Regions from separate parts of the Thalassospira sp. ER-Se-21-Dark genome, predicted to be linked through region 3. Evidence: riboswitches for the same ligand, from Rfam matches in the RefSeq annotation. Region 3 holds a riboswitch; each other region holds the start of a gene.
What was found. Region 3 has a riboswitch for cobalamin ahead of FHI25_RS10545 (DUF4198 domain-containing protein). Riboswitches for the same ligand answer to the same signal wherever they lie in the genome.

Region 1 (5,757 bases), on a different contig from region 3:
GCCTATGCGGTCGGGTATGAAAGCGCGTCACAGTTCAGCCGCGAATATGCCCGCATGTTTGGTGCACCGCCAATCCGCGATGTCATGGCGATCCTTGGGCAGGGCGGGGCCAGCCAGTCTGCTGACATGGCCCCGCATTAACCCTAACCCTGTCGCTGGTTGCCAACGGCCGGCAGGTGCTGGAACATCCAGGTTTCACTTAAGGGGCCGTCACCGCGTTTCAGATACATGCGCAGGTCAACCGGATCATTGCCCGTGGCCTTAAGGTCAAAGGCCGCCCGCCAGATGCGGGTATCCATGATCGGTTCGATCTTGGTGCGCACAATCTCCCCGCGCGAGGATGTTACAACCACTTCGGGGAATTCGCCGTAGGCAAGCGTTCCCAGAACCTCGCCTTCGAACTCGACCGAAAACTTGATTTCGTCCTTGGGCCGGTTGGTGCCGGGCTCCCCACCACGGCCCATGCGGGTTGCGGTGGCGGTTGCCAGTTCCTTGACCGGGAACGGGTTATAGGCCTGCCAATACAGGCGGTATTTGAATTGATAAGAATTGCCCGCCTTGGCTTCGCCATTCGGGACCCAGAAGGCGGCAATGTTATCGTGGATTTCATCGTCGGTCGGGATTTCGATCAACTGAACCGCGCCGTCGTTCCAGTCGCCTTGTGGTTCGACCCACAGGCTGGGTCGGCGGTGATAACGCACACCATCCAGATAGTTCTTCACATCGCGATCGCGCTGCATCAAACCAAACCCACGCGGGTTATTGTCGCCAAACGCCGATGCGCGGATGGTTTCCGGGTTATTGAGCTGCCGCCAGATGCGTTCGCCGCCGCCAGTCCAAAGCTCCAGCCCGTCACTGTCATGCACTTCCGGGCGCCAGTCAAAGCGGAACGACTTGTTCTGTTCTGAATACCAGAACATGCTGGTCAGCGGTGCGATGCCAAGCCTTTCGATGTCCTTGCGCAAGAACAGATGTTTTTCGACATCCATCGTCACCCCTTCGCCGCGATAAAGCAGGAATTTATACGCCCCGGTGATGCTGGGGCCATCCAGCAGGGCATAGACCGTCACGGGGTCTTCGGGGTTTTTGGCCGGTTCGATAAAGAATTGACGGAAATCGGGGAATTCTTCGGGGACCGAGGTCGCGGTATTGACCGCAATGCCGCGTGCCGACAGGCCATACTGGCCTTCATCCCCGATGGCGCGGAAATATGATGCGCCAAGAAACGCTGCCCAGTCCTGGGTTTTCCAGTCATCGCGCGCCTGATTTTCATGCAGGCGGAAACCGGCAAAGCCGCTATTGGCGGGCAGTTGGCGGGCAATACTGTCTTCGGGCATGTCAAAGTAATCGGGCTTATAGATCACTTCGCGTGCCTGTCCGTTTTCCAAAAGGTACATATGCACCGGTTTGGCGAAATACATACCCAGATGGAAGAAGGTCAGCGGATAGGTGCCCGATCCATCGGAAAACGGCGAATGGTCGCGTTTGTAATGCAGCTTGCCATGGGTGTCGTAATCGATCTTGCCGACAATTTCCGGGTTTGGCGCAACGGGTGCTTCATATGCCGATGCGGCCATGGATTTGGCGCGCGCAATCAGATCGGCAAAATCAAACGGCTGTGCCGAACCCAGATCAAGGCCGTCGACATCTGCCAAAGCATGCTGATAGATCGACATTCCCGGCAGGATAAGACCGGCTGCCGCGATGGATTTCAAAAAGCGTCTGCGTTCAACAGAAGTCGTCATGTTCATCACATTCCTGTGGTTTGAGGTGTCGGGAAAGCATACCCGGCAGTGTGGAGGTAATCGGGATGAAACATGGCAAATTCAAGGTCGTATCAATTGCTTTTTATGCATGGAGGCGCAGCGTTAATGCCACTGGTGGTCTGCCAATTTCCTTGACCGTGTTTTTGGTTTAATCTAACCGTGACGTGTCGGTATCCGAATATCGGATAAAGGGAATTCGAGATGGGCCAAATATTGGCTCAATAACCGAAGCTGCCCCCGCAACTGTAGGCGGCGAGCATTTTTCTGACCAATGCCACTGGGATCAACCCGGGAAGGCCAGGGAAAATGTGTTGACCCGTAAGCCAGGAGACCTGCCGACACGAAGACGACGGACCGGGCGGGGTGCCCCGGAGAATGTCGGTACGTGTCTTGGCCCAACAGTTTAGCCCAGGTTTTCTAAGCTTTAAGGCCGACATCTTCCGTCATCTCCTGACACTTTTGCCAGTCCATTGACAGCAGTAAAAGCGATGTTATGTTATAACATAACATTTGACGATGTGTTGAAACTGGATCATCCAAAGCGGTCCCGGATCAGTGCATCAGCAAGAGGGAACTAAAAGTGATCAATCACGATAAACGTGTACTGGCGGTCGGGGTGTTTGCCGCTGGTCTTATTTCATCTGTTTCATTTGCGTCCGCAACCGAATATCCGCTCAGTATCGAGAATTGCGGCACTGTATTGCAATTTGACGCGGCCCCGGATCGCGTGGTGTCGCTGGGCCAAAGCACGACCGAAATTCTTTATTCGCTGGGTCTGGCCGATAAGGTCAAGGGTACCGGTGTTTGGTTTGGCCCGGTGATGGATGAATTCAAGGATGTGAATGCCTCTGTTCCGCGTCTGGCCGACAATGACCCGGGGTTCGAAACCGTTGTCGCGCAAAAGCCGCAACTGGTTGCCACCCAGTATCAATGGCATGTCGGGCCCAAGGGCACCGTCGGCACCACCGAACAGTTCAACGAATTATCCATTCCGGTCTACACCGCACCTGCCGATTGTGTGGGTAAGGACAATGCCGGTGGCGGTGACGGGGTCCGCCATGAAGGCTTCACCATGGATCTGATTTATCGCGAGATTTCCGATCTGGCGCAGATTTTTGATGTCGAAGATCGCGGTGAGGCATTGATTGCCAGCTTGAAGGAACGTCAGGCGAACTCATTGGAACGTGTGACGGCAAGCGGCCATAACAACGTATCCGCCGTCTTCTGGTTTTCCAGCCCGGAAATCAACAGTGATCCCTATGTGGCCGGCAAAAACGGTGCGGCAGGCTATATCGCCGGTAAACTTGGTGTCCGCAACATTATCGACAGCAATGAAGAATGGCCGACCGTTGGCTGGGAAACCATTGCGCGCGCCAATCCTGATATCATCGTGATCGGTAAAATGGGCCGTCGGCGTTTTCCGGCCGATGACTGGCAGGTCAAGATGGACTTCCTGAAAACCGATCCGGTCGCAAGTCAGATGAAGGCGGTTCGCAATGGCAATATCGTGGTGATGGACGCCCAGTCGATGGATCCGACCATCCGCCTGATCAATGGTATTGAAACACTTGCCGAAGCCGTCGAACGACTGAGTGCTTCGAACTGACCTGCATTGCCAAAGGCGCCTGATATGCCCGGAGAATTCAATGTTTGAAACAACGCCAGTGCAGCAGCCGGTTCAGCCACCTCGGCAATCGCTGGCGGGGCGGGCATATCTTGTGCGGGCTGGTGTCAGTCTTGGCGCCCTGGTTTTGCTTGTTGGCGTCATCGCGATGGCCGCGGCCAAGGGGGAAACACACATTCCCCTTGGCACCGTGCTTCAGACCATTGCCAATCATCTTTGGCAGGCGGGCTATGACGTTGATCCGATTGATGCCGGGATCATCTGGAATTACCGGATATCGCGCGCGATGGTGGCGGCGGCCTGCGGCGCATCCCTTGCGCTATCTGGCGCAGTGTTGCAGGCGCTTTTGCGCAATAGTCTGGCGGATCCCTATTTACTGGGCATTTCGGCCGGGGCATCGACCGGTGCGGTCAGTGTTGCCATTCTGGGGTTCGGGGCAGGCATGGTTTCCCTGTCGCTTGGGGCCTTTGTCGGCGCGTTGGTGGCGTTCGGGTTTGTTGCCCTTTTGGCCATTCCGGCCGGGCGCGGGGCCGGTGCGATCATTCTTGCCGGGGTTGCCGGATCGCAACTGTTTAACGCATTAACGTCCTTCATCGTGACCAAGGCCGCCACGGCGGACGAGGCACGCGGGGTGATGTTCTGGTTGCTTGGCAATCTAAGCGGCGTGCGCTGGCCTGATGTCTATCTGGCGCTGCCGGTCGCCGTCATCGGCTTGCTGGTCTGCCTTTGGTATTCGCGGGCGCTCGATGCCTTTACCTTTGGCGTGGAATCGGCGGCGTCCCTTGGTGTGCCGGTGCGTCGGGTTTACGTGGTGTTGATTGCCATTGCTGCCTCGATGACCGCGGTGATGGTCAGTATCGTCGGGTCCATCGGCTTTGTCGGGTTGGTCATCCCCCATGCCGCGCGGTTCTTTGTTGGCACGCGGCACGGGTTTCTGTTGCCGGCCTCCGCCCTGATCGGGGCGGTGTTCCTTGTGGCGGCCGATATTGTATCGCGCATCATCCTTGATGGTCAGGTCCTGCCCATCGGGGTGATCACAGCCCTTATTGGTGCACCGGCGTTTGCGATCATCCTGTGTCATGGGCGGGTGTTGCGATGAGCCTTGAATTACGCAATGTCGGCTGGAATGCCGGATTTAAAAAGATCATCAGCGACGTGTCGCTTCGGGTCACGCGTGGCGAGTTCCTAGGTGTCATCGGGCCAAACGGGTCGGGCAAAACCAGCATGATGTCGGTTCTGGGTGGCATTCGTGCCCCGTCGACCGGGCAGGCATTGCTGGGCGATCAGCCGATGAAGAAAATCGGTCGGCGCAACCTTGCCCGTCATATCGGCTTTGTCGAACAACAGGCCGACACCATCGACCGCATTACCGTGCGCGATGCCGTCGCGCTTGGTCGAACGCCATATCTCAGTTTGCTAACACCATGGTCAGGGCATGACGACGCCATCGTGTGTGAAGCCCTTGCCAGTGTTGAAATGGGGCCGTTTGCAGACCGGATGTGGCATACGCTTTCGGGCGGTGAAAAGCAGCGCGTTCATATCGCCCGTGCCTTGGCCCAGCAGCCGGATTTCCTGTTGCTTGATGAACCGACCAACCATCTTGATATCCATCATCAGCTGGGTCTGCTGGAACTTGTGCGTGCACTGCCGGTCACCGTGGTGGCCGCCCTGCATGATCTAAACCATGCGGCGATGTTTTGTGACCGGATTGCGATGATGGATGGTGGCAAGCTGATTGCGCTTGGCACGCCCCAACAGATTTTGACATCGCAAAACCTTCGCGATGTTTTTGGCGTTGCCGCCGATATCGAAATTGATGATCAGGGCCGCTGTCACATCCGCTATCACGCCGGAAACCAGAAATCTTCGGACATAAAAAAAGACCGGGTTGCGTAACCCGGTCTTTTGATTTCAGCATTCAGGGCTGCTTGGTGATTAGCCCTGTTCGCGGGCAACCGCGCGCCAGCCGATATCGCGGCGGCAGAAACCACCATCCCAGTCAATCGCATCAACCGCCTCATAGGCGCGTTTCTGGGTTTCGGTCACCGTCGCACCGCGCGCTGTCACACCAAGAACGCGGCCACCGGTTGCAACCAGCTTGTCGCCATCCATCTTGGTACCGGCATGCAGGACCTTGACCTTGTCCATGGCGTCCGCCGCCGGAACGTTTTTGATCTCGGTCCCTTTTTCGTAGGATCCCGGATACCCCTTGGCGGCCATGACAACGACCATCGCGGTTTCATCGTGCCATTCCGGTTTGACTTTATCGAGCGTGCCGGTGGCTGCCCCGTCCAGGATATCAAGCACGTCTGATTTCAAACGGGTCATCAGGACCTGACATTCCGGGTCGCCAAAACGAATGTTGTA
Region 2 (5,757 bases), on a different contig from region 3:
AACGACACAGCACGTGAGAGGATACGGCCATCGACTTCGGGCAGGGCGACATTCATCGCAATATCGCGCGCGGCCAGACCATTCACACCTTCGCGCCAGGCTTCTTCGCCACCACCCGACAGCACCACCTGAAAGACCGGGGCATCCACCGCGTCAAACGGACCATTTTTTCGTTCTGATCCCGGAACAGATATCGCAAAACCGGTGGTATTCAGGATCAAATCCGCACTGGTTTCCGCCAGCCAGTCCTCAACCAATGCCGCAGCCAACGGATCCTTGAGACTGGCAACAAAAATCGGCAATGGATTCAGACCATTGGCACAAAGCTCCTCAACCAACGCGTCAATAACGTCGAGGTTGGCGGCCTGCACCAGTGAACGATAAAAGATAATCGGTGTAACCGGTTGATTTTTAACCCAATAAGTACAGATTTCATCAAGGCTTGCCTGTGATTTTCCGGGCCAATAACCGCCGGCCTTGACCAGCGGAGCGGCGGGCGACCACTTCCAATTCACGTTTGAATTTAGGTTTTCGTATATAAGGCGAAGTAAATTCTCGGAATTTTGCGGTCCGCCTTCGATCAGATAGCGCCAGATGTTTTGATATTCGCGCCCCTTGACGGTCGAAAGCGACAAAAGCTCCGCATCGGGTTGATCATCGCCAGGCAACAAGACCAATGGAATATCTTTGGCACGCGCAAGCGCCACCAACTGTTCGATGCCATAATCCCAATAACCGCGCCCCCCCAGAATGCGCACGATGATGAATTTGGCGTCGGAAAGTACATCGTCGATATAGAGATCGACTGACATGTTGTGGCCAAGCTGCAGCAAACTTGCCAGACGCAGTGACGGGGTTTCGTCGCCAAATGCATCGACCAGCCGCGCTTGCGCCCCGGCAAGGCAGGCCAGCTCAGATTCGGCCGCAGACAGGATCACCACATCGCCGGGTTGCTGTCCAAGGTCGACGGCCTCGCTGCCATCCGTGACCATTCCGGGCTGGGCTGCCAATAGATGCATTTGGAGATCCGTATTCTTGCGTCGTTACGTCGAAAAGGCGACCAGGACCGGATGTAAAAATCCATCCAGTCTCAGCCAAGTTTCATCAGGTCGAATGGATTCAGGCGGCCTTGATAGCGGCTTCGATCGCTGCACGGTCCAGACCATGCAGACCAATCACGACCAGTTCGGAACGCCGGGTTTCGCCATCCGCCCACGGACGGTCGAAATAGCGCTGAAAACGTTCACCAACCCCCTGCACGACATGGCGCATCGGTTTGCCGGGCACATCCAGGAAACCCTTGATGCGCAGCACGTCAAACTGACGCACGACATCAATCAGGCGCTTTTCAAGGTTGGCCGGATCACTGATCGCGTCAAGCGATACGACAAAGCTATCGAAATCATCATGGTCATGTTCGTGGCCATCGTCATGATGGCTTGGGCGACTATCAAGGTCATCCTCGGCGGCAGCCCCCAGACCAAGCAGGATGGCGTTTTCAACCCGTGAATGTTCGGTCGCGATAATCTTGACTGACGGCTTTTTCAGCTCTGCACGGATATCGGCTTCGACCTTGCTGCGTTCGGCATCGGTCAAAAGGTCCGTCTTGTTGAGAACCACCATATCCGCACAGTGAAGTTGTTCTTCGAACAGTTCTTCAAGCGGGCTTTCATGATCAAGATTTTCGTCTGCTTCGCGTTGCGCCTGCACTGCATGATGATCATGGGCAAACAGCCCATCACGCAGGGCAGCGCCATCAAGAACCGCCACAACACCATCAACGGTCACACGCGACCGTATTTCGGGCCAGTTAAACGCCTTTACCAACGGCTTTGGCAGGGCAAGACCAGATGTTTCGATAACGATATGATCTGGTGGGGTGTCACGATCAATCAGGCCCTGGATGGTTGGCAGGAAGTCATCAGCCACGGTGCAGCAGATGCAGCCATTTGCCAGTTCAACAACATCATCCTCTTCGCAGCCTTCGATGCCACAGCCATTGATGATACCGCGATCCACACCCAGATCGCCGAATTCATTGATGATCAGCGCGATGCGTTTGCCATTGGCATTTTCCAGCATGTTGCGGATCATGGTTGTCTTGCCAGCGCCCAGAAAACCGGTAATGACGGTTGCCGGGATTTTGCCCAATTGTGCCATTTCTGAAATCCTTAAAATTCAATAATTTATGTTGCTATTTGACCGACATCGGAATGCCGGCCACCACAAGGGTGACCTTGTCTGCAATCTCGGCAATGCGTTGATGCAGGCGTCCGGCATGATCGCGAAAGGCCCGCGCCATCGCATTTTCCGGCACGATGCCAAAGCCAACCTCGTTTGAGACAAACAGCATCGACACATGAAGGGTCGGCACCAGATCGCAAAGAGCTGCGATCTCGGCATCAATGTCGCGGTCTTCAAGCATCAGGTTGGTCAGCCACAATGTCAGACAATCAACAAGAACCGGCTTGCCGCCTGTGACATTACAGGTCTGCAGCGCCGAACAAAGTTCGACCGGTTCCTCGAGTGTCTGCCAAAGATCGCCGCGTGATTGTTTGTGAAGATCTATGCGGTTGGCCATTTCGTCATCCCAGGCACGCCCGGTTGCGATATATGTGCCACCGCCCGCCTGATTGATGATGTTTTCGGCAAACCGGCTTTTGCCGGATCGCGCCCCGCCAAGGATCAGATGCGTCCCGCCAGAGGGGCCGTCAGGGGGTAAAGTCTGCGTCATCCCGTTTCTTCCTCGCCATGGCCTCCCACCGAGGCCCGATTGCGTCGTCACCACCTAAAGAATAGTGACACCTTCGGCAGGTTTCCTGGCTGCGGGCATGAAAGCGATCCGCCTTCCCGGTTTCCCGGTGGCTGGTCTGGCGCGTTGGCACCGACCCGGATCTCCCAACCCGATACAGTTGCGGGGGCAGCATCGGCCTTGCACCGATTTCCCATCACCGAACGATGCGCCGAACCTAGCAGGTTTGCCAAAAATGCCAAAGGTCATTCTCGGCACTTAACCCTTCGTTACCACCCCACCCTAATCGGAAGGTCAGTATTTGTAAGAATTGTCTGCTTGAGAGGTCATACCATTTCAGCCAACATCAAACCGTTGCGCTGGAACTAGAGACGGAACAATCCGCAATCTGGCGAAAACCCGGGAAGTAGACTCATCACCCGGCTGGCTGCAGGAAATACTGCACCGAAACTCTTGGGGTAATCTGGATTTTTCAAGACCAATGGCAATACGTTCTCACCTATCCAAAATCCGACAGATGAACGCGCCAACCTGGACCACATCGTCTCGCAAGGACATGTGGCTGGGATTGCTGGACCGTCTGAACAGTCCTGATCGGTCATTTCAGGATTTTCTTGAACAGCACGCAACCGATGGCGAGATCACTCTGGCACGGCGCGATGTGCGTGACATCTTTGCCGAGGATGCCTCAAAGGGTGTAATCGCAACTATCATTTGGTCCCATGAACGCGGGATTCGCGTCAATGCGCTGTCGTTGCTTGTGCGCGATATGCCAACCCTTGTGACCCTGATGTCGATCTCGGATTTCGGACAGGACGAGTTGAACGAGTTGCTTTCCCAGCCGGGCATTTCTGTTCCGACTGCCAGCAAGATGTTGTCTGCCTGCGGCAAAACTTATTGCGGGATGCCGGCTGCCATCATTGATGACACCATCATACAGGTAATCGAAAACGCATCCTTTGCCAGTGATTTCCCGAATGTCGCCAAACTGCGCAGTAAATCACGCAGCCGCCCGGTGCCCTATTATCAGGCCTATCTGCGCGATGTCTTCGACATCTGCGAAAAACATGATCTGAACCCGGATATGGTTGACCGCTATCTGGCAGAACACGCGCTTGATGACATGGCATCCGATATCGAGCTGGCCTCTGCCTGACGGCCCCCCCCCTTAAGCTCTTCAGAAGCGTTGATTGACAGCGGTCACGCGCCAGCCCGGTTCGTCGACCCCGTCGATATATTCAAGCGTGGTCAGGCCGAGTGTGTCGATATGAAATGCCAATGCGGTTTCAAGGGACAAACCCAGTGCATTGGCCATTATGGCGCGCACCGTTCCGCCATGAACGACGGCGACAATATCCTTGCCCGCCCAATCCGCACTCAATCGTCCAAAGACGGGGCCGACGCGGGCAACCACATCGGCAAAGCTTTCACCATTTGGGGGTTGTTGGCGGGCGAAGTCGGTCCAGAACCGTGTTGTTTCGCCCTTGGGCAAATCATTCCAGTTCTGCAGCTCCCAATCACCAAAATGCTGTTCGGCAAAGCCGCTTTCAGCCTGCGGCGTTACGTCTTTGTCCATGAAGGCCTGCAGACTGCGCGCCGTATCATGCGTACGTGAAAGATGGCTGGTCACCCAGACGGCATCACCCGGCAGTTGCCCGGCAAGGGCAGCCAGTGTCTTCTCATCGGAAAGGTCGGCAGGCATGTCACTTTGGCCATAGACCAGCCGTTTCGGATTTTGGACGGGGGCGTGACGCACCAGCCACCAGCGGGTTATTTTCGAACTGCTCACGGCATTCCTTCTTGTTGCTGTGCTGGTTGATCAAAGGACGGCAATAAACGCGATACCGACAAGCAGTTCGGTCACGATCTGGGTTGCCCCCAGGACATCCCCTGTCTGGCCGCCGATCTGCCATTTCGTGACCGCCGCGACAAGGCCAACCGCCAAAAGTCCGCCCACCAAAATGGCCATAGTCGCAAACAGACCCGATAAGACGAGCGACAGGATCAAAGCAAGGCCAATACCCAAACCGACCATCATCACATTTGGCGTTCCGGCCCCCTTGCCCAAACCATCGGCGCGCGCCGGAGGCAGGATATGCATCACGACTGGCATTGCCGCCCGTGATGTTATTGCCATCACCAGAAACAGGATCGCTGCCTGACCGGCATCGCCCGCCGCAGAAAGCAAAATCAAACGCAGGCCAAAACACAGGATCAGGGCAACAACGCCATAAGTACCAATATGGCTGTCGCGCATGATTTCAAGTTTGCGCGCACGCTCAAACCCGCCGCCAAACCCGTCGGCACAATCTGCGATGCCATCTTCATGCATTGATCCGGTCAACAAAACCATGCCTGCCAAGGCGATAATCGCAAAAATCAGGTTGTTGGCTGTCAGGGAATAGACCAGCATCGCCGGCAGCATGGCAAAACCAGCCAGCAACAAACCGACCAACGGCCAAGACCAGACCGATCTTGCAATCACCTCAGCGCGGAAATCATCGATACCCTTGACCGGAACGCGGCTCAGCAACGCCAAGGCGCGCCAGAAATCGGAAACAGGCGAAACCTCGACGGGGGCATCTGTCGCTGTGTCCGGGCCGGGCTTGTCAGATGAATCCGAGCTTTGCGTATTTGTTTCGTTTTGGTTATGATCTTTGGATAGCATAAATTTCCGATTTTCAAACTGGCAATCTGTTGCGCACAGGCCTAGTTTGGCCCGACTTCCTGAACCGCCTTGCACAATTGGTTTCCGAGCCTAATCCTTACCATCCCGGAAGCCAAGCGGAACACTAGTTAGGCACCTTTGTCGCCAGCCGGAGACCAAAATGTTCAACCCGAAACATCCGCCCCAAAATCTTGAGGAAATTCGTGCGCTTCTGGCCGAGCTTCCCGAAGTCGATCAGGAAGCGCAGGCCGCCGTGGCCCAGCGCGAACCGACATTGACCAAGCCTGCCGGATCGCTTGGACGGCTTGAGGATTTCAGCCTTTGGCTGGCAGGTTGG
Region 3 (5,757 bases):
ATGTCTTACCAGAGGCGCATCCGTTTTCTGGCTATCTGCGCACGTTTTTCCGTGGGCCGGGCCGTTCGCGCAGTCTGACCCGCGAGGAGGCATTTGATGCGTTCTCGATGATCCTGCGCGACGAGGTCGAACCGATCCAGCTTGGCGCATTCCTTTTGATGCTGCGCTACCGTGCTGAGACGCCCGAAGAACTGGCTGGCATGATCGAAGCTGTGCGCAAGGCCGCGCGCCTTGAACCGGATGAAGACAGCAAAGATGACGCGCTTATGCGTCCTGCGCTGGACTGGCCATCCTATGCGGCCGGTCGGACCCGTGGTCTGCCCTGGTTTGTGCTGTCGGCGCTTCTGCTGTCGCAGAATAATGTTCCGGTGCTGATGCATGGCTATAACTCGCATCTGGTCAACGGGATCAGCACAGAAGTTGCCATCAAGGCGCTTAAGCTTCCGATTGCCATGTCTGCAGAAGAAGCGCGTTCTGATATCGCATCGAAGGGCTTTGCGTATCTGCCGCTACGTCACATGCATCCCAAGCTGCAAGAGCTGATCGGATTGCGTCCGCTTCTTGGATTGCGTAGTCCGGTCAATACGTTACTGCGTTTGCTTAATCCGTTGCATGCGCGTGCAGCCTTCCTTGGTGTGTTTCATCCGGCGTTTCTTGATGTCCATCGTGAAACCGGCAAGCTCTTGGAACTTCCACGCATCGGCGTGATCAAGGGCGGTGGCGGCGAAGCCGAAAGAACACCCTATAAGCATGTCGATCTGCGCATGCTTGATAATGGGGAGCTCAATGATGTTCGCTGGCCAGCATTGCTGTCAAAAACCGAAAAGGATGGCGAAGACCAAAGCCCTGTGTCGCTGAAGCACTTCCTAGCTGTCTGGCGTGGCGAGGTGGAAGATATTCCCGCCGAAGCCAAGATCAAGGGTAGTGCTGCCATGGCAGCCTTCCTTGCGGGCAAGGCGGATTACATGGATGAGGCAGAAAGCCTTGTGCAGGGCTGGTGGGATAATCGCGACCGTGATGTTGGCTGATGTTCTGCGCCTAAGTGCGATCAAATAAAAGGGACGGGAAACCGTCCCTTTTTTAATGCTCAGAACGATGATCCGGGCTCTTTGAGAAACGCCACTTCCTCTGGCGTCGATGGACGGCCCAATATTTCATTGCGGTGTGGATAGCGGCCAAACCGGTCAATGATCTTTTTGTGTTTCAGCTCGAACTCGTAATTGTGTTCAAGGCCGGGCTGTGAAAACAGGTCAACCGCCACTTCATGAATGATTTCGGATTCCGAGTGCATATAGGGCATATACAGGAATGCCTGTTCCTGCGGTGTGACCAGTTTGCGATCCAGCCCCAACGAAACAGCTTCCTGTGCCAGCACCAATGCCATTGGATCTGATGCAAAGGACTGTGGCTGATCGCGGTACATATTGCGTGAAAACTGATCAAGAACGATGATCTCGGCAAGTCGTCCATGGGCGGTTTTGCGCCAGTTAAAAAGCTCTCCGGTCGTGGCGGCGTCGTGAAAATCGGCAAAGCGTTCCGTGATATGGCGATCCAGTGCTTCATCCTTGATAAACCACTGTTTTTCTTCGAGTTCCTTGAACCAGAAAACAAGAACCGTTTCAGGTTTCATAATGTTTCCACCCATCTGATTGCAGGCTTTTGCGGCCCGTCGGCAAAATTGCGCGTGATCTTCGCGCCCGGTTTAAGGCGCGTCAAGCCATCCGCAAAAAGATTGTCATGGACCATGGGGCAGGGAGTTGACAGCAATCCGTCCGACGTGGATTATGACATTGTCTTTGGTGTTGATCCGATTGGATCAACTTAAAAGGGAACGTGGTGCGTCATGTATGACAAAGCCACGGCTGCCCCCGCAACTGTAAGCGGTCAGAGCATTGCATATGCCACTGGTGCAACCCGGGAAGGCGCATTGCTTTTCAAACCGTGAGCCAGGAGACCTGCCTTTGACTGCCGGGTGCCGATTGCCCGGTATGAAACTGTTGGACGCCGGGGTGAGCGTCAGGTTGCAGGGGTACAAACGGTCTTTTGAAGATCCGCAATCTTGCTTCCAGCCATCCTATCGTTCTTTGTCCTGACCCTGTGCGTTGGGCCTTTGGCCTGCGTGCATCGTTTGAGAAAGAGACGATTATATGTTGAAGACCCTTGGCAGGCTTGCGATTGCAAGCGCCTGCGTGCTGTCGGCGACCATGCCGGCCCATGCGCATTTTCAATTGGCCTATACGCCGGACGTAAACGTGACCAAGGCCGGGGATCAGCCGGTGAAGCTGATTTTCTGGCACCCGTTTGAAAACGGTCATGTCATGGATATGGCCGAGCCGCTTGACTTTTATGCGGTTAACCGCGGTGAGAAAATTGATCTGAAATCAACGCTTTCGCCGATTACCTTCACCGGAATTGCCAACTCGGCAGCGGCCTTTGACGCAACTTTGACTCTGCGCCGCAGCGGTGATTACGTAATGGTGGTGGTGCCGACGCCGTATTACGAAGAAAGCGAAGATATCTTCATCCAGCAGATCACGAAATCCTATGTGAACCGCAATGAAATTCCGACCGACTGGATGGAACCGCAAGGTCTTAAAACCGAAATCCTGCCGCTTAATCGACCAACCAACATCATTGCCGGTTCGACCTTTACCGGCCGAGTGTTAAGCGAAGGCCAACCGGTAGTCGGTGTTGAAGTCGAAATCGAATACATGGCCGCAGAACCCGATATGGCCAGTAACACACCCAAAGGGCCAACGGCATCGCCAATGCCCGGTGGTGCGGTTGTGGCCATCTCCGATCAAAACGGGTATTTCACTTTTGGTGTCCCCAAAGCAGGTTTTTGGGGATTTGCAGCACTTGGCAGCGGCCCTGACAAAGAATTTCAGGGCAAGGAACTTTCACAGGATGCAGTCCTGTGGGTTCGCGCCTATGATGTGAAATAGGCGAGGGACAAAACAGATGCATATTGTTGATGGTGCGCTGGCACCGGAAGTCTTGATTGGCGGGGGTGTTCTCGCAGTTGCCGGGCTTGGACTTGGTCTGCGGAAACTGCCAATCGATAAAATTCCTGCTACCGGGGTTTTGTCGGCAACATTCTTTGTTGCCTCGCTTATTCATGTGCCGGTGGGACCATCCAGTGTGCATCTGATCATGAGTGGTCTTGCCGGGCTCGTGCTTGGCTGGACTGCGTTTCCGGCACTTTTTGTCGGTCTCTTGCTTCAGGCGGTTTTCTTTGGCTTTGGCGGCCTGACGGTTCTTGGCGTCAATACGGTCAATATCGCCTTTCCGGCTGTGCTGGCGGGGCTTTTGTTCCGGGGAATGGTGTCGCGCAGCAGCCCGGTCGCAGCCGCCGTCCTTGGTGGATGTGCCGGTGCGTTTTCCATCGGACTGACAACGGTGTTTGTCGCGATTTCGCTTGCGCTCAGCGGTGATGCATTTGTTCCGGCGGCCAAACTGGTCTTCTTTGCCCACATTCCGATCATGGTGGTCGAAGGGTTGGTGTCAGCGGCATCGGTGTATCTGATCGCCAAGGTAAAACCGGCCTTGTTGCAGCCCGCCGATCAGACATCGGGTTTTGAGATGCAACCGGCAGCAACTTTGCGTGCAAAGCAGGCGGGCGAGGCATCCAATGGCTAGATCACTCATGCTGGTCGTTGTGCTTGGCATGCTTGTGGTCGGCGCAGAACCTGCACAGGCGCACAAGGTTATCGCATCTCTGTTTCCAAGCGGTTCGGACATCGAAGGTGAAATCGTTTTCTCCAACGGTGTTATGGCCGAAAACACGCTTGTTGAGATCTTTGATCTTGATGGCAACAAGATTGATGAAGTTACCACCGACGGCGACGGTTTCTTTATCTACACGCCAAGCCAACAGATTGATCTGCGTTTTCGGGCCGATCTCGGGGCAGGGCACGTTGCCGAGGCAACCTTTGCCATTGCGGACCTGACGGGTGTTGATGGGACTGTACAAACAGCACCGTCAAAGGCGCCGACTGCATCAGGCGTAGGATCAAACGCTGGGCCTGCAATTACCCGTGAACAGGAAGAAATCATTGCGACCATCGTGCGTGACGAATTGCGTCCGCTCAGGCGCGAACTCACTGCCTACAAGGAAAAGAATGATCTTCAATCGATTCTGGGCGGCATTGGCTATATATTCGGTGCCTTCGGGATCATTTATTACATCGCTGCGCGACGGCTAAGAGCAAAAGCACCAAACGCATGAGCCACCTTTTCGGACATGACCAACCCCTGACCGTTCAGGCGCGTGGCGGACATTCACCGTCATTCGTCGGAACGTTTGACCCAAGGGTACGGGTGGTCGCGGCCTGTGTATTTGCAATCGTCGTGGTGGCCCTGCATCAGATCGAATTCGCACTGGGTGCCCTGATATTTGCCGCCATTACCATGAGCCTGACGGACTTGCCGCTGCGCGTAACCCTGAAACGCATGGCAGCGATGGACGGCTTCATTATCGTCATGCTGGTAATGTTGCCGTTTACGACCCCCGGAACACCGATGTTTTCGGTCCTTGGGGCAGAGGCCAGCAAGGAAGGCCTGATGCATGCTATCCTTGTCGGCATACGGGCCAATGCGGTTGTGCTTATGATGCTGAGCCTGCTTTCGGGTATGACGCCGGTGACACTTGGTCACACGCTATATCGTCTGAAATGTCCGCCGGTTCTGGTGCATCTGATGATGTTTACGGTGCGCTATATTTCGGTGCTTCATGACGAATATCACCGGCTCCGCATGGCGATGAAACTTCGCGGGTTTAAGGCCCGCAACAATGCCCATACCTACCGGTCTTTTGGCTATTTGTTTGGCATGTTGGTGGTACGATCGCTTGAACGGGCCGAACGTGTGCTTGAAGCCATGAAGTGCCGCGGATTTAGCGGCCATTTCCCGATGATTGATGATTTGGCATTCAAGCGTCGGGACGGCGCATTTGCCGTTTTCTTTGTTGCCCTGATTATTGCCCTTGTCCTGATGGATCGCATGTATGTCGTCGCTTATTGAACTGAATGATATTTCCTATGGCTATCGGGCAGGGCAGAATGTGCTCGATCATGTCAGTCTGACACTTGATCCGGGTGAACGACTGTTTCTTGCCGGGCCGAATGGGGCTGGCAAAAGCACGCTTTTGCGTATTCTTGTCGGCCTGATTAAACCGCATGCGGGCGAAATCCGTGCCTTTGGCACCCCGCGGGTGACCGACGCAGAATTTCACAATTTGCGCTGCCGGGTTGGTTTTATCGTGCAGGACCCTGATGACCAGCTGTTTTGCCCGACCGTGATCGAGGACATCGCCTTTGGCCCGCTAAACCTCGGTGCCAGTCGTGAAGAAGCCCTTGCGATCGTGGATGAGGTCCTGGATCAACTGCATCTCAAACACCTGCGTGAACGGATTACGCATGAGCTTTCCGGCGGTGAAAAACGGCTGGTTTCTGTGGCTGCTGTCCTTGCAATGAAGCCCGATGTTTTGCTGCTTGATGAGCCGACAAACGCGCTTGATGAAGAAAACCTGCGCCGGCTTGAAGAAATCCTGCTGGGGCTGCCACAAGCCATGATCCTTGTGTCGCACGATCCGCATTTCAGACGGAAACTTGCAACGCGGATTATTGAATTGCGCACGGGAAAAGTGCTTCAATTGCCAGACAAGAAATGCACGGCCGGCGAACGCGCCAACCAGGCCGAGGCCGCATCCTGAGGACCATGTGCCTTGGACGAGCATGAAAGGGCGGTGATGACATC
Region 4 (5,757 bases), on a different contig from region 3:
TTGTGCGCTTTGGTCAGGCCCACATGATCAGACGCCTGTTTAATCGCGGCATTCAGGCTGAGTGAATAATGCGGGGCGCATTCCAGCGTATCGACCGAAAGGCCAATCTTCTCCAACCATGCCTTGACGGTTTGGGCGTGTTCTTCCTCGCCATTGTGTGATGAGCAGGCAAGAGCGATGTGTTTGTCCTCAAGCCCGAAGGCCTCGACCGCACCGCTTTCAACAAACGGAATGGCCAGAAGCGGCTTGATCGCAGATCGCGGATACATCAGCGCATCAATATCACCGCCCTGATCAACCACGGTCCCGTCAGACGTCATCACGACGTAACGGCCGCGATGGAAACTTTCGACCATATCGCCGCGTGTGGCTTCGACAAGGATCGGGTTGGCAGCGATTGACTGAGGCATTTTAAAGCTCCGGCTTTGGTGGGTTGATCAGTCTATGCCTGAAACACTGGTGGAAAATCAAGTATGGCAAATCTTGCAACTGCGAATGTGCCCGCCATCTGAGGGCTGCCTTTAAACACCTTTTGGCAATGGTATGGCCGTCAGGTTCTTGTATTCCTTCAAAACCAAACTGGATTGCACATCGCGCACATTGGGCATTGAAAGCAACTGATGGGTGACAAAATCGCCAAAGCTTTCGATATCGCGCGCCACGGACACCAGCAGAAAATCCTGCCGTCCCGTCATCGCCCAGCAGGACAGAATTTCCGGAAGATCATTCATCGCGCGGGCAAAATCCTCCGCCCCCTGTTCGGTATGGCTTTGCAAGCGGACCTGAATGGTCGCCAGCACCCCAAAGCCAAGTTTCTTGCGATCCAGAAGGGCGACCTGACGTTTGATCACCCCGGATGCCTCAAGCTGTTTGACCCGACGCAAACAGGGCGATGGGGACATGCCGACCATTTCGGCCAGTTGGACATTGCTGATGGCGGCGTCCTTTTGCAGGGCCTGCAATATCCGGATATCGGTCGCGCTTAGCGTCACATCGGTCATTTTAAACCCCAAATCAAACCAACAAGGTCACAATATGCACATCATAACCGATTTGAACGCCTTATTGGCCAGAAAATGACATTAGAGTTGATGTAAAATGATCCTTGTAAATCGGCAATAGAACCCGAAAGAGGACGGCCATGAATCAGGGAAACGATCTGCGTGGTGACTACAGCCACATCAATGACGACTACACCATCGATCAGGACTGGAGCACATATACCGAGGCCGAGCACGAACTATGGCGCAAACTCTATGACCGCCAGTCGCGCATTTTGCCCGGTTATGCTGCTGAGGATTACATTCGCAATCTGATGAAACTTGATGCGGCGGATCAGATTCCGCATTTCGGCCGGGTCAGCGAGAAGCTTCATGCGGCGACAGGCTGGCATCTTGTCGCGGTTCCGGGGCTGGTGCCTGATGATGTGTTTTTTGACCATCTTGCCAATCGGCGGTTCCCGGTCACGGTCTGGCTGCGCAAGCCCGAGGAAATGGATTATCTGGTCGAACCTGACATCTTCCATGACTTTTTTGGCCATGTGCCGATGCTCTATGACCCGACCTTTGCCGACTATCTGGCGGCCTATGGCGCCAAGGGCCCAGAGGCCATTGCGATGGGCGGCCTGAAACAACTGGCCCGGATGTATTGGTATATGGTCGAGTTTGGCCTGATCATGACCCCGCATGGTTTGCGCGCCTATGGGGCGGGCATGTTGTCATCGCAAACCGAAACCATCTATTCGGTCACCGATCCCACACCGAACCGGGTGGCGTTCGAGCTTGAACGCGTCATGGGCACGGATTATGCGATTGATGATTTCCAGAAAACCTATTTCGTTCTGGAAAGTTACGATCAGTTGTTTGACGCGATGAATGTGCCGCTGGCCCCGATCTATGATCGGCTTGCCAAGAAGCCTACGATTGATCCGGCGACCACCTTGCCGACAGACCGGCTTTATCATGTGCATGGGGCCGCAGACAGCATCATTTCCCTTGGCGAGGAGCCCCACAGGACCCATAGACAACAACGCCCTGCATAAGGCAGGGCGTGGCGATCCGTTCAAGGGCAGGGCTGGTCTCCCAGCACCGCTAGCAGGCACTGATGGAATGACCCAGCACCCGATTGAGTTGTTCAAGCACCACTTTCGGGCTGGCGTCCTTGCTGATGAAATCGGCCGCCCCAAGCGCATCGGCTTGTGCGCGGGTGTCGGCATCATAATGGGCCGAGAAGAAGAAAACCGGCACGTTTTGGCTGTTGGGATAGCGGCGGCGAATTTCGCAGAACGCTTCAAAGCCGCTCATACCCGGCATTTCAATATCAAGGATGATGGCACGGGGATAAAGCCCGTCCAGCTGATCAATCAGATCATCGGCACAATCAAAACCGGCCACGTCATATCCTGCCCGACGCAACACTGTTTCAAGGGCTGCCTTGGCGCTGGGACTGTCGTCGGCGAACGCAACCAGTCCATCAGGACAAAATTGCGACGGCATGGCGCTGAGCGCGTTCATGGATGGCGATACTCCGAGTTTTGGGACAAGTCCAAACTGACAGACGAAAATGTCAAATTGGTTAAACCCGCCAAATTTTTGCCACGCAATGTTCCGCCTTCACCCCGATCTCGCACCCGTGCCGCGAAAGTATAAGGCCGCAATGATCGGAACCATGTGACGCGCAAACCACGAACAGACGTGCAAAACCCCAATGTTTCCGCCGACATAACGTTACGGAAACCTGATTTGTCGGGGTCGATATCCGTCTAAATAGGTATTTCCATGCCTATTTACGGAATTAGGGACAGGTGCTATAAACCGCCATGTCGCGAATGTGACCGGAAAATAGGATCGGGAATCCGGTGCGGCCTTGCCTTAGCGCACTTTGGCCAAGCCCGGAACTGCCCCCGCAACTGTAAGCGAAATGGCCTTTTTGTCAGGCTTTCTCGCGAGTCAGAATACCGATGGTGTTTTCTTGGCATGAAATGGGCCGGGCGGGGTGTACCGGGTACTGGGAATCCGTAGTAGAATAGAATTTGGCAACGTTCCGTGCCCGACGCCATATGAAGACCCCATATGGAGTCGCATCAAGGACGGGACACACCAAGCCGGGAGAAACCATGTCCGACCCGCTAAAGCTCGCATCCGAATTTCCATCTGCTGATTATGCAAGTTGGCGCAAGCTGGCCGAAGAGGCCCTTAAAGGGGCACCGTTCGAAAAGAAGCTTGTCACCAATACGCTTGATGGCTTTTCCGTTCAGCCGATCTATACAAATGACGATCAGGATGACGCGACCCGGCTGATCCACGAAGTTCTTAATGCCACGGTCGAGCCGCGCGAAACCGTCACCGGGTGGGACATTCGCCAGCTTCATACCCATCCCGATCCCAAGGCGACCAATACCGCGATCCTTGAGGATCTTGAAAATGGGGCTACCTCGATCACGCTAAAACTTGATGCCGCTGCCCGGGCCGGGCGCGAAATCAGTTCCGCCGAGGTTGGTGTTGACGGGATTGCCATTCATTGTCTGGCCGATCTTGATGCCGCCCTTGAGGATGTTTACACCAACCTTGCCACAGTCGGACTTGATGCCGGGGCGGCAGGTGTTCCGGCCGCGGCCCTGTTGGCCGCACATATTGCAAATACCGACGGTGCCGACGAAGCCGCACCGGCCTTTAACATGGATCCGATTGGCACGCTGGCATCGACCGGCACCCTGCCCTGTGGGGCACAGGACGCGGTTGATCATGCGGCAAGCGTTGCGGTCGAGCTGATTGATCTGTTCCCGCTGGCGACGGCGATTTCGGTCAATGGCGCGCCATATTATAATGCCGGGGCCACCGATGGTCAGGAACTGGCCTGTTTGCTGGCAAGCGGGGTGACTTATTTGCGCGCCCTGACCGATGCGGGGATGGCGGTTGATCAGGCCGCGGGTGCGATGGTGTTTAATGTTGCCGTCGGCACAGACTTCTTTGCCGGGATCGCCAAGCTGCGTGCCCTTCGCATGATGTGGAGCCGCGTTCTTTCGGCATCCGGTGCCGAGGATGCAACAATTACGATCAATGCGGTTTCGGCCGAATTGGCCCTGACCAAGGTTGATCCATGGGTCAATATGCTGCGCACCACGGTCACCAGCTTTGCCGCCGGTCTTGGCGGTGCCGACAGTGTGACCTGCCTGCCTTATGATCATCTGATTGGCCTGCCCGATGGCTTTGCGCGCCGCATTGCACGCAACACTCAACTGATTTTGCAGGAAGAAAGCAACGTGCACCGGGTGATCGATCCGGCGGGTGGTTCGTGGTTTATTGAAAACCTGACCAAGGAACTGGCGAAGGCCGCCTGGTCCAAGTTCCAGTCGCTTGAATCTTCGGGTGGTATTCTTAGTGCCCTTGCCAATGGTAGCCTTAAGACCGAGATCGAGACCGTCTGGAACGCGCGTGAAAAACGCCTGTCGACCCGTCGTGATCCGCTGACCGGTGTGTCGGAATTCCCCAACATCACAGAAGCCAAAGTAACCTGCGAAAAGCCGGACCTTGAGGCGATCATTTCAGATGCCAAAGCCCGCCAAACCAAGTTTGATGGCACGGTCGGCAAAAGCCTGAGCGCCATGATTGAGGCCGCCCGCGCAGGCGCTACCATCGGGCATATGTTTACCGATCTTTATGGCACCAGTGCAGCAACATGTATCGGCGCCCTGCCCGCCCATCGCCTTGCTGAACGTTACGAGGTGCTTCGCAAGCGGTCTGATGCGCATAAGGCAAAGACCGGCTCCTTCCCGCAGGTCTTCCTGGCCAATCTTGGCAAGGTCGCCCAGCACACGGCACGTGCGACCTTCGCGCGTAACTTCTTTGAAGCTGGCGGGATCGAGGCAATCACCAATAACGGCTTTGCCACTGCTGATGATGTCGCAACCGCCTTTGGCGACAGTGGGGCGAAAATCGCCATTATTTGTGGATCGGACCCGCAATATGCCGACATGGCAGCGGATGTTGCCAAGGCGCTGAAATCCAAAGGGGCCAGCATGGTTTATCTTGCGGGCCAGCCGGGTGATGCGAAGTCGGCTTACGAAGCAGCCGGCATTGACGAGTTTGTCTTTGTCGGGGCCGATGTCCTTGCCATTTGTGGTGCCGCACTTGATCATCTTCTTGGCAAACAGGGGGAGAAATAACCATGACCCGCATTCCTGATTTCTCCGACCTTCCGCTGTTTGATGGCGCGTCCGCCGGTGCCAAGGACCCGTTTGAAAGCACGCCCTGGACCACGCCCGAAGGCATTGATGTCAAATCATCCTACGGCCCCAAGGATCTGGACGGGATTGATCACCTGAGTACCATGCCGGGCATGCCGCCGTTTTTGCGTGGCCCCTACCCGACCATGTATGTGCAGCGTCCCTGGACGATCCGCCAATATGCCGGTTTCTCCACCGCCGAGGAATCCAACGCGTTCTATCGCCGCAACCTAGCCGCCGGGCAAAAAGGGCTTTCGATTGCCTTCGATCTTGCGACCCACCGCGGCTATGACAGTGATCATCCGCGTGTAGCAGGCGACGTTGGCATGGCCGGTGTGGCGATTGACAGCATCTATGACATGCGCACCCTTTTTGATGGCATCCCGCTTGATGAGATGTCGGTTTCCATGACCATGAATGGTGCTGTTCTGCCAGTCATGGCGCTTTATATTGCGGCCGCCGAAGAACAGGGTGTGAAGCACGAACAGCTTTCGGGCACCATTCAGAACGACATTCTGAAAGAGTTCATGGTG

Region 1: linked by a shared signal. The riboswitch ahead of FHI25_RS13345 (ABC transporter substrate-binding protein) and the one ahead of FHI25_RS10545 (DUF4198 domain-containing protein) in region 3 are both predicted to bind cobalamin.
Region 2: linked by a shared signal. The riboswitch ahead of cobU (bifunctional adenosylcobinamide kinase/adenosylcobinamide-phosphate guanylyltransferase) and the one ahead of FHI25_RS10545 (DUF4198 domain-containing protein) in region 3 are both predicted to bind cobalamin.
Region 4: linked by a shared signal. The riboswitch ahead of FHI25_RS03695 (methylmalonyl-CoA mutase family protein) and the one ahead of FHI25_RS10545 (DUF4198 domain-containing protein) in region 3 are both predicted to bind cobalamin.

The regions. Positions count from the first base shown of each region.
Region 1 covers NZ_VDEZ01000003.1:137,436-143,192, reverse strand. Annotated here, with positions in the region: gene FHI25_RS13355 (AraC family transcriptional regulator) at 1-141, shown strand, start outside; gene FHI25_RS13350 (glucan biosynthesis protein D) at 144-1,745, opposite strand; cobalamin riboswitch at 1,918-2,121, shown strand; gene FHI25_RS13345 (ABC transporter substrate-binding protein) at 2,347-3,372, shown strand; gene FHI25_RS13340 (iron ABC transporter permease) at 3,413-4,489, shown strand; gene FHI25_RS13335 (ABC transporter ATP-binding protein) at 4,486-5,286, shown strand; gene purD (phosphoribosylamine--glycine ligase) at 5,326-5,757, opposite strand, start outside.
Region 2 covers NZ_VDEZ01000001.1:1,392,035-1,397,791, reverse strand. Annotated here, with positions in the region: gene cobN (cobaltochelatase subunit CobN) at 1-1,019, opposite strand, end outside; gene cobW (cobalamin biosynthesis protein CobW) at 1,120-2,160, opposite strand; gene cobU (bifunctional adenosylcobinamide kinase/adenosylcobinamide-phosphate guanylyltransferase) at 2,195-2,734, opposite strand; cobalamin riboswitch at 2,792-2,983, opposite strand; gene FHI25_RS06435 (hypothetical protein) at 3,270-3,908, shown strand; gene FHI25_RS06430 (histidine phosphatase family protein) at 3,930-4,541, opposite strand; gene cobS (adenosylcobinamide-GDP ribazoletransferase) at 4,572-5,420, opposite strand; gene cobT (nicotinate-nucleotide--dimethylbenzimidazole phosphoribosyltransferase) at 5,581-5,757, shown strand, end outside.
Region 3 covers NZ_VDEZ01000002.1:623,734-629,490, forward strand. Annotated here, with positions in the region: gene FHI25_RS10535 (glycosyl transferase family protein) at 1-1,028, shown strand, start outside; gene FHI25_RS10540 (DUF924 family protein) at 1,088-1,630, opposite strand; cobalamin riboswitch at 1,781-1,978, shown strand; gene FHI25_RS10545 (DUF4198 domain-containing protein) at 2,148-2,945, shown strand; gene cbiM (cobalt transporter CbiM) at 2,962-3,639, shown strand; gene FHI25_RS10555 (cobalt ABC transporter permease) at 3,632-4,228, shown strand; gene cbiQ (cobalt ECF transporter T component CbiQ) at 4,225-5,022, shown strand; gene FHI25_RS10565 (ABC transporter ATP-binding protein) at 5,006-5,713, shown strand; gene FHI25_RS10570 (MFS transporter) at 5,750-5,757, shown strand, end outside.
Region 4 covers NZ_VDEZ01000001.1:841,154-846,910, forward strand. Annotated here, with positions in the region: gene FHI25_RS03675 (asparaginase) at 1-410, opposite strand, end outside; gene FHI25_RS03680 (Lrp/AsnC family transcriptional regulator) at 522-1,001, opposite strand; gene phhA (phenylalanine 4-monooxygenase) at 1,142-2,041, shown strand; gene FHI25_RS03690 (response regulator) at 2,091-2,513, opposite strand; cobalamin riboswitch at 2,800-2,980, shown strand; gene FHI25_RS03695 (methylmalonyl-CoA mutase family protein) at 3,116-5,164, shown strand; gene scpA (methylmalonyl-CoA mutase) at 5,167-5,757, shown strand, end outside.